DNA from 4 places in the Micromonospora zamorensis genome. Region 3 is predicted to be linked to each of the others. Evidence: riboswitches for the same ligand, from Rfam matches in the RefSeq annotation. Region 3 holds a riboswitch; each other region holds the start of a gene.
The links. A riboswitch is a leader RNA that binds a small molecule or an ion and turns the genes downstream of it on or off. The one in region 3 is predicted to bind cyclic di-AMP.

Region 1: another riboswitch for cyclic di-AMP. It lies ahead of GA0070619_RS10580 (LysM peptidoglycan-binding domain-containing protein); the one in region 3 lies ahead of GA0070619_RS30885 (coiled-coil domain-containing protein).
Region 2: another riboswitch for cyclic di-AMP. It lies ahead of GA0070619_RS20575 (coiled-coil domain-containing protein); the one in region 3 lies ahead of GA0070619_RS30885 (coiled-coil domain-containing protein).
Region 4: another riboswitch for cyclic di-AMP. It lies ahead of GA0070619_RS06360 (C39 family peptidase); the one in region 3 lies ahead of GA0070619_RS30885 (coiled-coil domain-containing protein).

What each region holds. Positions count from the first base shown of each region.
Region 1 is NZ_LT607755.1:2,492,066-2,495,184, forward strand. Features, by position in the region: gene GA0070619_RS10570 (ArsR/SmtB family transcription factor) at 1-197, opposite strand, end outside; gene GA0070619_RS10575 (ThuA domain-containing protein) at 263-925, shown strand; cyclic di-AMP (ydaO/yuaA leader) riboswitch at 1,080-1,252, shown strand; gene GA0070619_RS10580 (LysM peptidoglycan-binding domain-containing protein) at 1,253-1,948, shown strand; gene GA0070619_RS10585 (hypothetical protein) at 2,075-2,446, opposite strand; gene dinB (DNA polymerase IV) at 2,570-3,119, opposite strand, start outside.
Region 2 is NZ_LT607755.1:4,689,937-4,693,055, forward strand. Features, by position in the region: gene GA0070619_RS20565 (HelD family protein) at 1-324, shown strand, start outside; gene GA0070619_RS20570 (cation diffusion facilitator family transporter) at 432-1,349, shown strand; cyclic di-AMP (ydaO/yuaA leader) riboswitch at 1,462-1,593, shown strand; gene GA0070619_RS20575 (coiled-coil domain-containing protein) at 1,599-2,663, shown strand; gene GA0070619_RS20580 (hypothetical protein) at 2,829-3,119, shown strand, end outside.
Region 3 is NZ_LT607755.1:6,848,827-6,851,945, forward strand. Features, by position in the region: gene GA0070619_RS30880 (carbonic anhydrase) at 1-500, shown strand, start outside; gene GA0070619_RS30885 (coiled-coil domain-containing protein) at 557-1,576, opposite strand; cyclic di-AMP (ydaO/yuaA leader) riboswitch at 1,581-1,711, opposite strand; gene GA0070619_RS30890 (YibE/F family protein) at 1,878-3,119, opposite strand, start outside.
Region 4 is NZ_LT607755.1:1,409,314-1,412,432, reverse strand. Features, by position in the region: gene GA0070619_RS06370 (polysaccharide pyruvyl transferase family protein) at 1-40, shown strand, start outside; gene GA0070619_RS06365 (alpha/beta fold hydrolase) at 68-820, opposite strand; gene GA0070619_RS06360 (C39 family peptidase) at 954-1,808, opposite strand; cyclic di-AMP (ydaO/yuaA leader) riboswitch at 2,042-2,183, opposite strand; gene GA0070619_RS06355 (hypothetical protein) at 2,468-3,119, opposite strand, start outside.

The DNA of each region.
Region 1 (3,119 bases), 2.7 Mb from region 3:
CCGGCTGCCCGCAGCACCTTCAGGTGATGCGACAGCGTGGACATGCTCACCTCGGACAACGCGTCGAACTTCCCGCAGACGACCCCACCGGCCTGCGCCAACTGTCGTACGACACTCAGGCGCACCGGGTCGGCGAGGGCGCCGAGCACGGTGGCGAGGTCGACCGAGGCGAGATCGGGATGATGCAGGGCTCTCATGGACGCCATGCTAGCTTTGATTTCGTGATTTCGAAAATCGTCCAAGTGAAGAGCGGAGCACGGTCATGCCGGTCGACACAGTGATCTTCAGCGGGGAGGGCCCGCACGCCGATCCCTGGCACCCGTTGTCCGAGACCAGCGCGGCGATCGCCAAGCTCGTCGGCGACGCGGGCCCGGTGGCGATCGTGACCACCGTCGACCAACTCGAGGCCGCACTCGACGGCGCCCGCCTCCTGGTGGTGAACGCCAGCGCCGACCGCACGGCTCCGATCCCGCAGGACGAGGAGTTCGGCCGCGTCCTCGACGCCTTCCTGGCCCGTAGCGGCAGCCTGCTCGCCACGCACAGCGCGACGATCGCGTTTCCCCAGCTCGCGACCTGGCGATCCACGGTTGGCGCCGCCTGGGACCACGGTCGGACCTTCCACCCGCCGATCGGAACGAGCCTCATCCGACGCACCGACATCGAGCACCCGATCACTACCGGTCTCGTGGACTTCGAGGTGCACGACGAGCGCTACACCGACCTGGAGTTGCTCGACGGCGTCGACGTCGAGACTCTCTACGTCCACGACGAGGGTGGCGACACCCACCCGCTCGTCTGGGCGCGCACGGCCGGGAGCAGCCGGATCGTCTACAACGTACTCGGTCACGACGCCCGGTCGTACGAGTCGCCGGGACACGTCGAGCTGCTGCGGCGCATCGTGCTCTGGCTCCGTCACCGCATCTGATCCGCAACGGTCCACGGTGGTCACTGCACATTGACCACCCACCCGCAACCGCTGCGGGTGACGCCCCGCGTACCCCGGTGAAGAACTTCACAGGGGTTGGGCGATCGTCACCGACCGTGCCTAACGTCGGTCGGGTTCGCCACTGCGGACACCACGGCCGGCAACGCCAAATCCTGCCCCCGGTCGGTGGAACCCAGTCACCCGGGCAGGAGCGGGGGACCCAAACGTTCCTCGGTGCACGTCACCTCGGGGTGAAGCCGCCATCGTGCGGCCGGGCTCCTCGGCCCGAACCCGACAGCTCACCTCGCCGGCGTGGAGGAAGTTCACATGACGTCTGTCTACACGCCCCGTCACCGACGGGTCACCACCCGCCGTCTCGCCGTCGGCACCCTGGCCGTCGGTGCGGTCACCGGTGCTGTCGCCCTCTTCGGCCCGGCCGCCCCCGCGCAGGCCGCAGTCAACTGGGACGCGATCGCCAAGTGCGAGTCCGGCGGTAACTGGAAGATCAACACCGGCAACGGCTACTACGGTGGCCTGCAGTTCTCCCAGAGCACCTGGGCCGGCTACGGCGGCAAGAAGTACGCCGCCCGCGCCGACCTGGCCAGCCGCGGCGAGCAGATCGCCATCGCCGAGAAGGTGCTCGACGGGCAGGGCATCGGCGCGTGGCCGACCTGCGGCAAGAAGGGCGGTTCGTCGGGCGGCTCCGCCACGAAGCCGTCGACGAAGTCCACCGCGAAGCCGTCGACGAAGTCCACGCAGAAGCCCACCGCGAAGTCCACGGCGAAGCCCACCGAGCAGCAGGAGCGGCCCTCGCGGCGGGAGCAGCCGGCGACCCGCAACCACGAGCGCACCGCGCCGACCACGGGCGGCCAGACGTACCTGGTCAAGCCGGGCGACACCCTGTCGGAGATCGCCGACAGCCACCGGGTGACCGGCGGTTGGCAGGCGCTCTACGAGCACAACCGGCAGCTGATCGGGGCCGACCCGGGCCTGATCTTCCCGGGTCAGCGGCTCAGCCTCTGACGGTCTTCCCGCGTCAGCGGCTCAGCCTCTGACGGATGACACACGAACGCTCGGCCGGGTCACCGGCCGAGCGTTCGTACGTGTGGTGCGGATCAGCCCGAGCGCCCGTACCCCGGGGGGAAGCCGTCACGCCGCGGAGGCGGATGCCTTCGACCCTCGGTGCGACGCGACCGGGCCGGCGTTCCAGCCCCAGCGGGGCGCCGGTGCGCTGCCCTCCCCGGACCAGCCCGTGCCGCCCTCCTCGTTGTCGTCGCCGTCGACGGTCATCTCGACCGGGGCGGGTGTGCTGCGGGCCAGTCGCATCGACTGCTCCGCGCCGGCGCGGGCCGCGCACGGCCAGGACTGCCCGGCGCACTGAAGGTTGCGGCACTGACCCTCGTCGTCCGGCTCGTGGGCGCTCAGCACGTCGATCGCCAGTTGCCAGAGCAGCGGGTCGGTTACGTCGTGCGGCCGCTCGGCAGTGCGACTCGGCCGGTTGCTGGTGTCGTCGTCGGACATTGTGGGTCCCCCCTTGTCAGGCTGTACCCCACAAGGGTCACCCGTGAGCCGCTGGTTAAACCGCCGACCTGCTGTGATGTGTCTCCGGTCGCAGCGGTCGCCGGGACGCCGCACGCAGATCGGTCAATCCGGCAGCAGCGGCATCTCGACGCCCGGCTCCCGGCCGAGCAGGACCGCTCGGGTCAGCGCCGCTGAGCCGAACCGGTCGCGGACCGCGTCCACCGCAGCGTCCAACTCAGCGCCAGGATCGCGGTGAAATGGCAGCTCCGGTTGCACGGGGTTGTCGTCCAGGTTGCCCACTGAGACACCGATCAGGGTGACACCACGACGATCGATCTCGGTCAGCGCGGCTCGCAGCAACGCGCGCGCGGCGGCGAGCAGCGGCGTCGTGTCGGCGGTCGCCTTGCCGATGGTGTGCGAGCGAGTGGCCCGGGTGTAGTCGCCGAAGCGCAGCCGCAACACCACGGTGCGACCGGACCGCCCCGCCGCCCGCATGCGGCGGCTGACCCGGTCGACCAGGCCGGCGAGGATGGCATCCAGCTCCGCCGGGGCATGCGGGGTGCGGCTCAGCGCATGCTGCGCGCCCATCGAGCCGCGTCGCCGGCCAACCTGCACCGAGCGGGGATCGCGGTTGTGCGCCAGGGCGTGCAGGTGCCTGCCGGCGCCCGACCCG
Region 2 (3,119 bases), 2.2 Mb from region 3:
CCGGTCGAGCTGGTGGTGCCCCCGAGCGGGTTGGAGACCGCGACAGTGGAGGCGGCCGCCGGCCTGCTGGCCGAGGTGGAGGGCACCGTCGGCGTGATCACGCCGGTCCCCCGCCGCGACGAGGCCGCCGGCTGGGTCGCCGCACTCGGCGCGCCGAGGCTCCAGGTGGTCACCAGCCTGGAGGCCAAGGGCATGGAGTACGACGGGGTCGTGCTGGTCGCGCCGAGCGAGATCCGGGCGGATCCGGGTGCCGGGGTGCGCACCCTGTACGTGGCGCTCTCCCGGGCCACGCAGCGCCTCACCACCATCGACCCGACCGGCTGATCCGTGCTGGCGAGCGGCCGGCGAGAGTTGCCGCCCCTACACTTGCATACATAGCGATGTGAACATACATTTGACCGGGTCCCGACTGGCGGCGGAGGGTGGTTCTCGTGGGCGCAGGTCATGACCACCACCACGGGTCCGTCGCCAATGCCGCACACCAGCACCGGGGCCGCCTCTGGGCGGCATTCGGGCTGCTCGCCACCCTGATGGTGGTCGAGGCGGTGGCCGCCCTGCACACCGGCTCGCTCGCCCTGCTCTCCGACGCCGGGCACATGTTCACCGACGTGCTCGGCATCGGGATGGCGCTCGCCGCGATCACCGCGACCCGGCGGGCCACCGGCGACCCGCAGCGCACCTTCGGGCTCTACCGACTCGAGGTGCTCGCCGCGCTGGCCAACGCCGTCCTGCTCTCCGGCGTCGCGATCTACGTGGTGATCGAGGCGATCCGCCGCTTCGGCGACCCGCACGAGGTCATCGCCGGCCCGATGCTCGCGGTGGCCGTGCTCGGCCTGCTCGCCAACATCGCCGCCTTCGCCCTGCTCCGCACCGGAGCCCGGGAGAGCATCAACCTTCAGGGTGCCTACCTGGAGGTGCTCGGCGACCTGCTCGGCTCGGTCGGCGTGATCGGCGCCGCACTGCTCATCACCGTCACCGACTGGTGGTGGGCCGACCCGCTGGTCGCCGTCGCCATCGGCGTGTTCATCCTCCCGCGCACCTGGCGGCTGGCACGGGCCGCCGTCCGCATCCTGGTGCAGGCCGCCCCGGAGCACCTCCAGGTGACCGCCGTGCACGACCGACTGGCCGCGGTCCCCGGTGTGGTCGAGGTGCACGACCTGCACGTCTGGACGCTCACCTCCGGCATGGACGTGGCCTCCGCACACCTGACCATGGCACCCGGGGCGGAGGTCGGCGCGGTGCTCACCGCCGCGCGTACGGCCCTGCACGACGACTTCCGGATCGAGCACGCGACGTTGCAGATCGAGCCGGGCGCCGCCTCCGGAGCGTGTGGCTCGATCGAGTGGTGACAGCAGCTCTCGTGACGACGCACGCACCGTCCGTCACATTGGCTGCAACCACCCCACCGGCACCGGTAGGCTCGGTCCCGGCCTCCACCAGGCGGCGCCCTCCCGGCGCCGGTGGTGGTCGCCGCCTAATCGCCCGCGAGGGCGAACCGGGGAACCACGTACCTGGGGTGCATCCGCGTCAGCGGTAGGGATCTTCCGTCCCGAACCCGTCAGCTAACCCGGTCGGCGGCTGACGGAAGGACATGCACAGTGGCACCAGCACGACCACCCGCCGCCCGACTGGCGGCCCTGATCGTCGCGATGTTCGCCCTCGGCGTCGCGCTCCCGGCCGGCACCGCCTCGGCCGCTCCCCCGACCGGCCTGCGGGCCGCCGCCCCCGACTCCGACGAGGAGGGTGGCACCCCCGCGCTGCGAGCCCAACTCGAGGCGGCCAGCAAGGGCTACCTGGACGCGAAGCGCGCCCTGGACGCCTCGGTGCAGCGGCAGCAGCAGCTCACCACCCAACTGAAGACCATCGAGGTCGAGCTCAACCAACGCAGCGGCAAGGTCGGCGAGATCGCCGGCGTCGCGTACCGCACCGGCCGGCTCAGCGCGATGTCGGCGCTGCTCAACAGCGACAGCCCGGAAGGCTTCATGGACCGGGCAGCCGCACTGGACGCGGTGGCCGCCAACGAGGACCGGGTGCTGCGCGACCTGCTCAGCAGCAAGGACCAGGCCAACCGCACCCAGGTCGCCCTGAACGGTGAGATCAACGAGCAGCGCAAGCAGGTCGCGGTGATGGCCAAGCGCAAGGAGCAGGCCGAACGGGCCCTGACGGTGGCCACCACCCCCAAGCCGCAGCCCGCCGCCGACACCGACTCCAACCGGGGCACCTCCGCCGCCAACGCGAAGGCCGCGCCGCGCAACTCCGACGGCTCCTGGCCGTCGGAGACGTGCAGCGTCAACGACCCCACGCCGGCCAGCGGCTGCATCACCCCGCGCACCCTGCACGCCCTCAACCAGGCCAAGGCGGCCGGCTTCACCCGGTACGTCTCCTGCCACCGCCCCAGCGGCTCCGGCGAACACCCGAAGGGCCGGGCCTGCGACTTCGCGGCCCAGACGGGCGGCTTCGGCGGTGACGCCACCGGCGGCGACAAGACGTACGGCAACAACCTGGCCGCGTACTTCATCCGCAACGCCGACCGGCTCGCCGTGCTGTACGTGATCTGGTACAGGCAGATCTGGCTGCCCAGCAGCGGATGGAAGTCCTACAGCGGGGCGGGTGGCGACCCGTCCAGCGACCACACCAACCACGTGCACCTGTCGGTCTACTGATCCGGCCGTTCCCCAAAGTGTGTGATGCCTGTGAGTCATCAAGATGACTCACAGGCATCACGTTCGTCCGGGCAGCGCTTTCCGACCGGGCTACGTCGCCGGGCGTACCCCTGATGTCGTCGCTCGTCGGACGACCCGGCGGCGGTCGGCGGGCAGCATCGCGGTATGCCTCGGATCCCACCCACCGCCCGCAAGGGGCTGCTCACCCTGCACCTGGTCACCTCGCTGGGCTGGCTCGGCGCCGACCTGGTGCTGCTCACCCTCGGCATCGCCGTGCAGCGTGGCGCCGACCCGGCGGTGCTCTACCCGGTCGGCGCGCTGGTCGGCACCGTCCTGTTCGCGCCGCTGAGCGTCCTGGTCTGGCTCATCGGTGTCGCCAGCGCGCTGCTCACCCCGTGGGGCCTGCTGCGCTACCGGTGGGTGGTGGTCAAGCTGGTGCTCACCACGGTGATGGTC
Region 3 (3,119 bases):
CCGCTGAGATCATCTTCGACCGCGGGCTGGGCGACCTGTTCGTGGTCCGCACCGCCGGCCACACCGCCGGCCCCGAGGTGCTCGGCAGCGTGGAGTACGCGGTGACAGTGCTGGGCACCCCGCTGGTGGTGGTGCTCGGGCACGACTCGTGCGGTGCGGTGCAGGCGGCCCGGGAGGTCGCCACGACCGGCACCCAACCTCAGGGGCACCTGCGGGCGGTGGTCGACGCGGTGCTGCCCAGCCTGCGCCGGGCCGAGACCGAGGGTGTGCAGGACATCGACGGCATCGTCGACATCCACATCGCACAGACCGTCGAGACGCTGCTCGGGCAGTCGCCGGTGCTGGCCGACGAGGTGGCGCAGGGGCGGTGCGCGGTGGTCGGTGTGTCGTACCGGCTCGCCGCCGGAGCGGTCCGCCCGGTGGCCGCCGTGCCGGCCGGCTTCGCGACGCTCGGCGAGGAGGCCGGGCCCCTCGACCCGGCCGCGCCCGCCGCCGCCTGACGCGACGAGGGCCGCTCCGCGCGACGCGGAACGGCCCTCGGCGAGGGTTCAGCGGGTCAGAGCAGCGACATGTGGACGTGGTCGGTGTGGTTCGACGGCCCGCTGTACGAACTCCAGCCGGTCGCCGGGAACCAGATCTGCCGGTTCCAGATCACGTAGTAGATGCCCAGCCGGTCGGCGTTACGGATGAGGAAGGCGGCGACGTTGTTGCCGTACCTCCGGGTGTCATCGTTGTGCCACGGGGCGAAGCCGCTCTTCTGCAGCGACCAGTCGCAGGCACGGCCCTTCGGGTGCTCCCACGGCCCACCGGATCGGTAGCAGCCGACGAACCGGTTGTAGCCGGCCGCCTTGACCTCCTTGTACGCGTGCAGCGTGCGGGGCGTGACGCAACCGGACGTGGTCGGGTCATTCTCGCTGCACGACTGCGGCTTCCAGTCACCGTCGGCGGTGCGACCCGGCCCGATCTTGGCCACCTTCGAGGTGGCGTCCACCAGGCCGCCGGTGAAGCCCTTGCCGCCAACGAGGGAGAGCGCCTTGTCCGCCTCGCTCTTCCGCTTCGCCATCAGGGCGGTCTGCTTCTGCTGCTCGCGGACCTCCGCGTCGAGGGCCAGCTTGGCCTGCTCGGCGCGGGCCTTCGCCGTGTTGACCTCGGCGAGCTTCTTCTCATTGACCATGTTCATCTCGTCGAGCACCGCGGCGCGCTGGACGAAGGCGTCGGGAGCCTTGCTCTCCAGCAGCATCGCGAGCGCGCCGATCCGGCCGGTCCGGTACGACTGGGCGGCGATCAGCCCGACCTGTGGGGTCAACGCGTCCAGGTCGGCCTTTGCCCGGTCGACCTCCAGGGCCAGCTCCAACTGCCGCTTCTTGGATTTGTCCAGTTGGGACTTGGCGGCGGAGTAGTCGCGGTTGGCCTGCTCGATGACGTCGGTGAGCAGCTGCGGCTCGCCGTCCTCCTCGTGCCCGGACGGTGTGGGGGTCGTCGGGGCGGCGTGGGCCGGGAGGGGCCCGGCGAGCACGGTCAATGCGGCGATCACGGCCACCACGGGTGTCAACCAGCGGCGTAGGGGTGCCGTCACAATGTTCCCTTCCGTCGACCGCCGACCGGGTTAGCTGACGGGTTCGGGGCGGAAGTGGCCCCTACCGCTGACGCGGATTCACCCCACGTACCTGGGTCCCCGATTCGCCGGTTGGCGATTGGGCGGTGGCACCGCAGGCGCCGCTTCGCGCCTTCATCGGTAACCGGCAGCGAGGTTACCCGAGAGTCGGTCGTGTGAGCTACGCCTGGATGCCGACCAAAAGCGTCATTTCGCCATAGCGTTGAGTGACCAGTGACGTGGTTCTCAGGGTGGACGCCCGATCTGGTCACGCTGAGGAGTGTCACCATGCCGTATCCGTGCTCCTGTTCGGCTCCGGCCACCCGTCGGTGGCGGTGGATGGGGGTGGGGTCCGCGTCGGTTCCGGCTCGTCGGAGCGACCCGCTCGCGGTGAGATGAGTGCGGCCAGTGCCTCCGCCCGGTCCGGCTGAGGTCGCGGGGCGGAAGCGTCGGTGGACGGTGTGGCGTCCGTGCGCCCGGCTGCGGTCACCACTGCGGCCAGCCCGGTGGTCAGTGGCACGGCGGCGATCAGGCCGAGGGTGGCGACCGCGCTGCGGACGATCTCCTGCGCGAGGAACTCGCTGGTGAGGATCTGCCCGATCGGCCGTGCGTCGGCGGTGAGCAGGAGCAGCAGGGGCAGCGACGCGCCCGCGTACGCCAGCACGATGGTGTTGACAGTGGAGGCGATGTGCGCGCGGCCGACCCGGGTCGCGGCCCGGTAGAGCTGCAACCGGGTCAGGCCGGGGTTGGCGTGCGCCAGCTCGGTGACGGTGGCCGCCTGGGTGACCGTCACGTCGTCGAGCACCCCGAGCGAGCCGATGATGATCCCGGCGAGCAGCAGACCGTGCAGGTCCACGTCGCCCTGGAACATCGACAGCGTGGTGGCGTCCTCGCTGCCGAAGCCGGTGAGGTGGGTTGCCGCCGTGGCGATGGTGGCGAGCACGCCGGTCAGCACCAGGCTGCCCAGGGTGCCGAGCACCGCGACCGAGGTCTGTGCGGTGACCCCGTGCGTCAGGTAGAGCACCACGAACATGATCAGGGCTGCGCCGACCACCGCCACCAGCAGAGGTGACCTGCCGGCGCCGATGCCCGGCAGCACGAAGGTGAGCAGGATGGCGAAGCTGGCCGCCAACCCGGCGAGCGCGGCCAGGCCCCGCCACCTACCGAACGCGACGATCGCCGCGGCGAAGACCACCGCCAACCACAGCATCGGGGTGCCACGCTGGTGCTCGGAGATGTTCCAGTTGCTGGTGCTGGGATCGGTGGGATCGGTCAGCTCGACCAGGATGACCTCGTCGCCGACCGCGACCCGGGGTGCGCCCGGCCCGTCGGGCACGGGTGTCTGCACCTGCTGGCCGGCGGACGGCCCGTCGTCCACCCGGACGTCGACAGTGCCGCACGGCCCGCCGCCGACGCGTGGTGTGCCCTCCGGGCTCGACGGCGTCGGCGGGCATGGTTCGGTCACCACCCGGGTCACCGTGCCGGGGAAGCGCGGCACATCCGCCCCGCCGTCGGTCTCCGGTGC
Region 4 (3,119 bases), 1.7 Mb from region 3:
CGTCGCCGGCCGGGTCCGCCGGATGCTCGGAGCCAGGTGACCAGCCACCGCGTCCGCTTCATCCAGCTCACCCGCGTCGGTACGGGTCGAGCAGCGCCAGCACGGCAGCCGGGTCCTCCACGTGTGCGTTGTGGCCGAGACCGGGCAGCGTGACGACCGGAACGCCGTACGCCTTGAGCTGCTCGTCGGTGACCAGCGGGTCGTGTTCCCCGCGGGCCAGCACCACCGGCACGTCGGTCGCCGCCAGCAACGGGGCCAGGTCTGGCTCGCCGACGCCGAAGGCTGTCGGGTCCATGGCGAGGCGCCACCGGCCGTCGACCTGACGCAACCCGGCGTCCACCACCGGATGATCCGGCGGGACCAGGCCGACCAACCCGGAGACGCGCAGGTAGCGGCGGGCCGCCTCGGTGCGGCTGGCGAACCAGCTCAGCGGGCGCGCGGCGAGCTCGGCCGCGCGGGTCAGCTCGTCGGGTGACCAGACCGCCTTGATGCCCAGCCCGACCACCGCGTCCACCGGCAGCCCGGCGGCGCGGGCGGCCAACGCCAGGCCGACCACCCCGCCCAGCGAGTGCCCGAGCACGACGATCCGGTCGTCGGCGACCAGGCCGTGGGCGATCCGCTCGGCGAACCCATCAAAGGAGTACGACGGCAGCGGGGCCGACCAGCCGTGACCGGCAAGGTCCGGTGCCAGCCACCGCCCGGGCCAGTGCTGCTTCAGCAGTGGGGCCGAGGGCAGCCAGACGTCCCCGGTCGCCCCCATCCCGTGCAGCAGCAACAGGATCGGCCCACGGCCTGCCCGGCCACCTGATTCATCCACCACGGCCGCAGTCTCCCACGGTTCGCGACCAGGTACGAGGGTGGTCGATGCGGCGCAGGCCTGACCGCTCGGTGAAGACGCCGCGGGCGCCGGCCCCTTGTGGGGGACGGCGCCCGAAGCGGTCAACGTGCCTGGGTCAGGCGGAGTAGCCCCGGCTGGCGATCCAGTTGGCCAGGTCGATCGTGGTGATCCAGTACGACGCGTCGGCCGCGTTGGCCGAGTCGGCGATTCGCACGGTCCGGCCGTTGTCCTTGTAACCCACCACGGCGATGTAGTGCCCGCCGCCGTAGGAGTGCCAGCCGCCGTTGGTGTCGGTGGCGTCGCCGACGACGTTGGCGACCACGCCACGGCCGTCGGTGATGGCCTTGACGACGTCGGCCTGGAGCTGGTCCATCTGGGCCGGGCTGGGCGTGCCGGCGAACATCCGGGTCCGGTACGGGGAGCCCTTCACCTCGGCGTTGAGCACCCGGGTGGTGTCCAGGGCCGAGTTGGTGCCCATCTCGGTGGTGCCCAGCTCGGCGCCGAGCTCGTTCTGGGTGCGGTCGATTCCGGCGGCGCTGAGAGCGTTGCGGGTGGCAGCCGGGCCGCAGTTGTAGTACGTGTTCTGCGCCTGGTAGTCGTAGTCGAGCACCTTGGTCGCCGGCGGCTTCGGCCGCTCCGGCTTACGGGTCAGATCCGGGTTGCTGCTGGCCTTGGCCGCGGGTGACGCGGCACTGGTGGCCGGCGCGGGGGCGGCGGTGGTCGGTGCGGTGCTGGCCGAGGGGGACGCGTCGCGCGCCTCGCTGCGGGAGGCAGCGGTGTCGCTGCGCATCTCGGCGACAGTGGTCACGGTGTGCTGGCTGGCCGGGGCGTCGTCGGCGCTGGTGACCAGGGCGCCGGTGGTGCTGGCGATCGCGAGGGCCGCAGCGGAGGCGACAACGATCTGGTAGGGGCGCTCGGTGGTGAGGCGACGGAGCTGACGCTTCAGGGTGTGCTTCACGGGGTCCTCCACGGATCGGGGGGAGAGCGGCACACCGGGGCCGGACCGGCATCCGGGCAGGCGCCAACGCGCGGACGATGGTCCGCGGATGGTGAACCGCTCAGGGGAACGCCCGGCGTGGCCGGGCGGTTAGGCGATGACCCGGGGGGGTCAGCTCACCGTCACTGGACGAATGAGCGGGGGCACCGCTACGCCGTGGAGGCGAAGGAACAACCGAGGGGTGGAAAGGTGCTGCACGAGGATGGAACTCCTTCCGACACCGCCTACCGGGTTAGCTGACGGATTCGGGCGGGAAGATCGCCCTACCGCGGGCCGTGGCTCGCGGATTCACCCCGGACTTACTGATGGGTCCCCGGTTCGTAGATCACGATTGAGCGGGTCGGCGCGGCGTCGCCTCTTGCGAACGGTTACCGCACCGGACAGGACGACAGTACTGGCCGGCTCTCACCCTGCCAAGCCGGGTTCACCTGCGTAAACCCCAATCGGCGCGACAATTTCTGCGCGTATTGCCGATGATGTGACTCGATGGGACAACCGGTTACGGCGACGCCTGCGGGCGACAACCGGACAGGCCGCCAATTATGCGGCCACAATCACGGGAAGAATCGAGCCAATCGTGCCCGACGCCCGATTCGCCATTGACATGACCGGGCTCACATAACGGATCGGGCTCAACCCGCGCGAGCCGGGCGCCAACGTGCCGCGAGGGCGGGACGGAACGCCCGGGTAGCCGCCCGGCGGGCGGGTACCGGGTTCGGCCGCAGCCGGGCCGCTGCCGCGTACGCCTCCTCGGCGAGAGTGCGGGCCGACTCGGCGGCCAGTTCCGCGTCCCGCCAGGCGGCCCGCTCCCGGGTGGCTGCGGCCTGGTAGTCGGCCAGCCTCGCGTCCCGGATCGCCCGGCTCAGCAGCACCTCCTGCTCGACCGGGTGCCGCCGGGGATCCCAACCGTGCCGGTGCCCGAACACGTCGCCGAACTGCGCCATGGTCAGGTCGCCCCGCCAGTGCGCCGCCGCCGCCGCGCGATGCAGGTAGCGCTCCCGGGAGGCGTACTCGGCGGGGGTGCGGGGGGTATGCGGGGTGGGCAGCGCCCCGGCCCCCGCGAAGCGACGCGCGGCCGCGTCCGCCTCGTCGTAACGGCCCCAGGCCCGCTCCATCTGCTCCTGAGCGGTCAGCCAGGAAGCCCGTCGCCGCCGGGCGTTCTGCCCCGCGCCGGCCGCGGCGACGGCCACTTCCTCGGCGTACCGGCGCAGGTCGACGGCCTCGGCCTCAGCCAACTCCCGGGCGGTGGGCGCCGCCGGGGCCGGGTCGTCCGTTGGCCGGTCC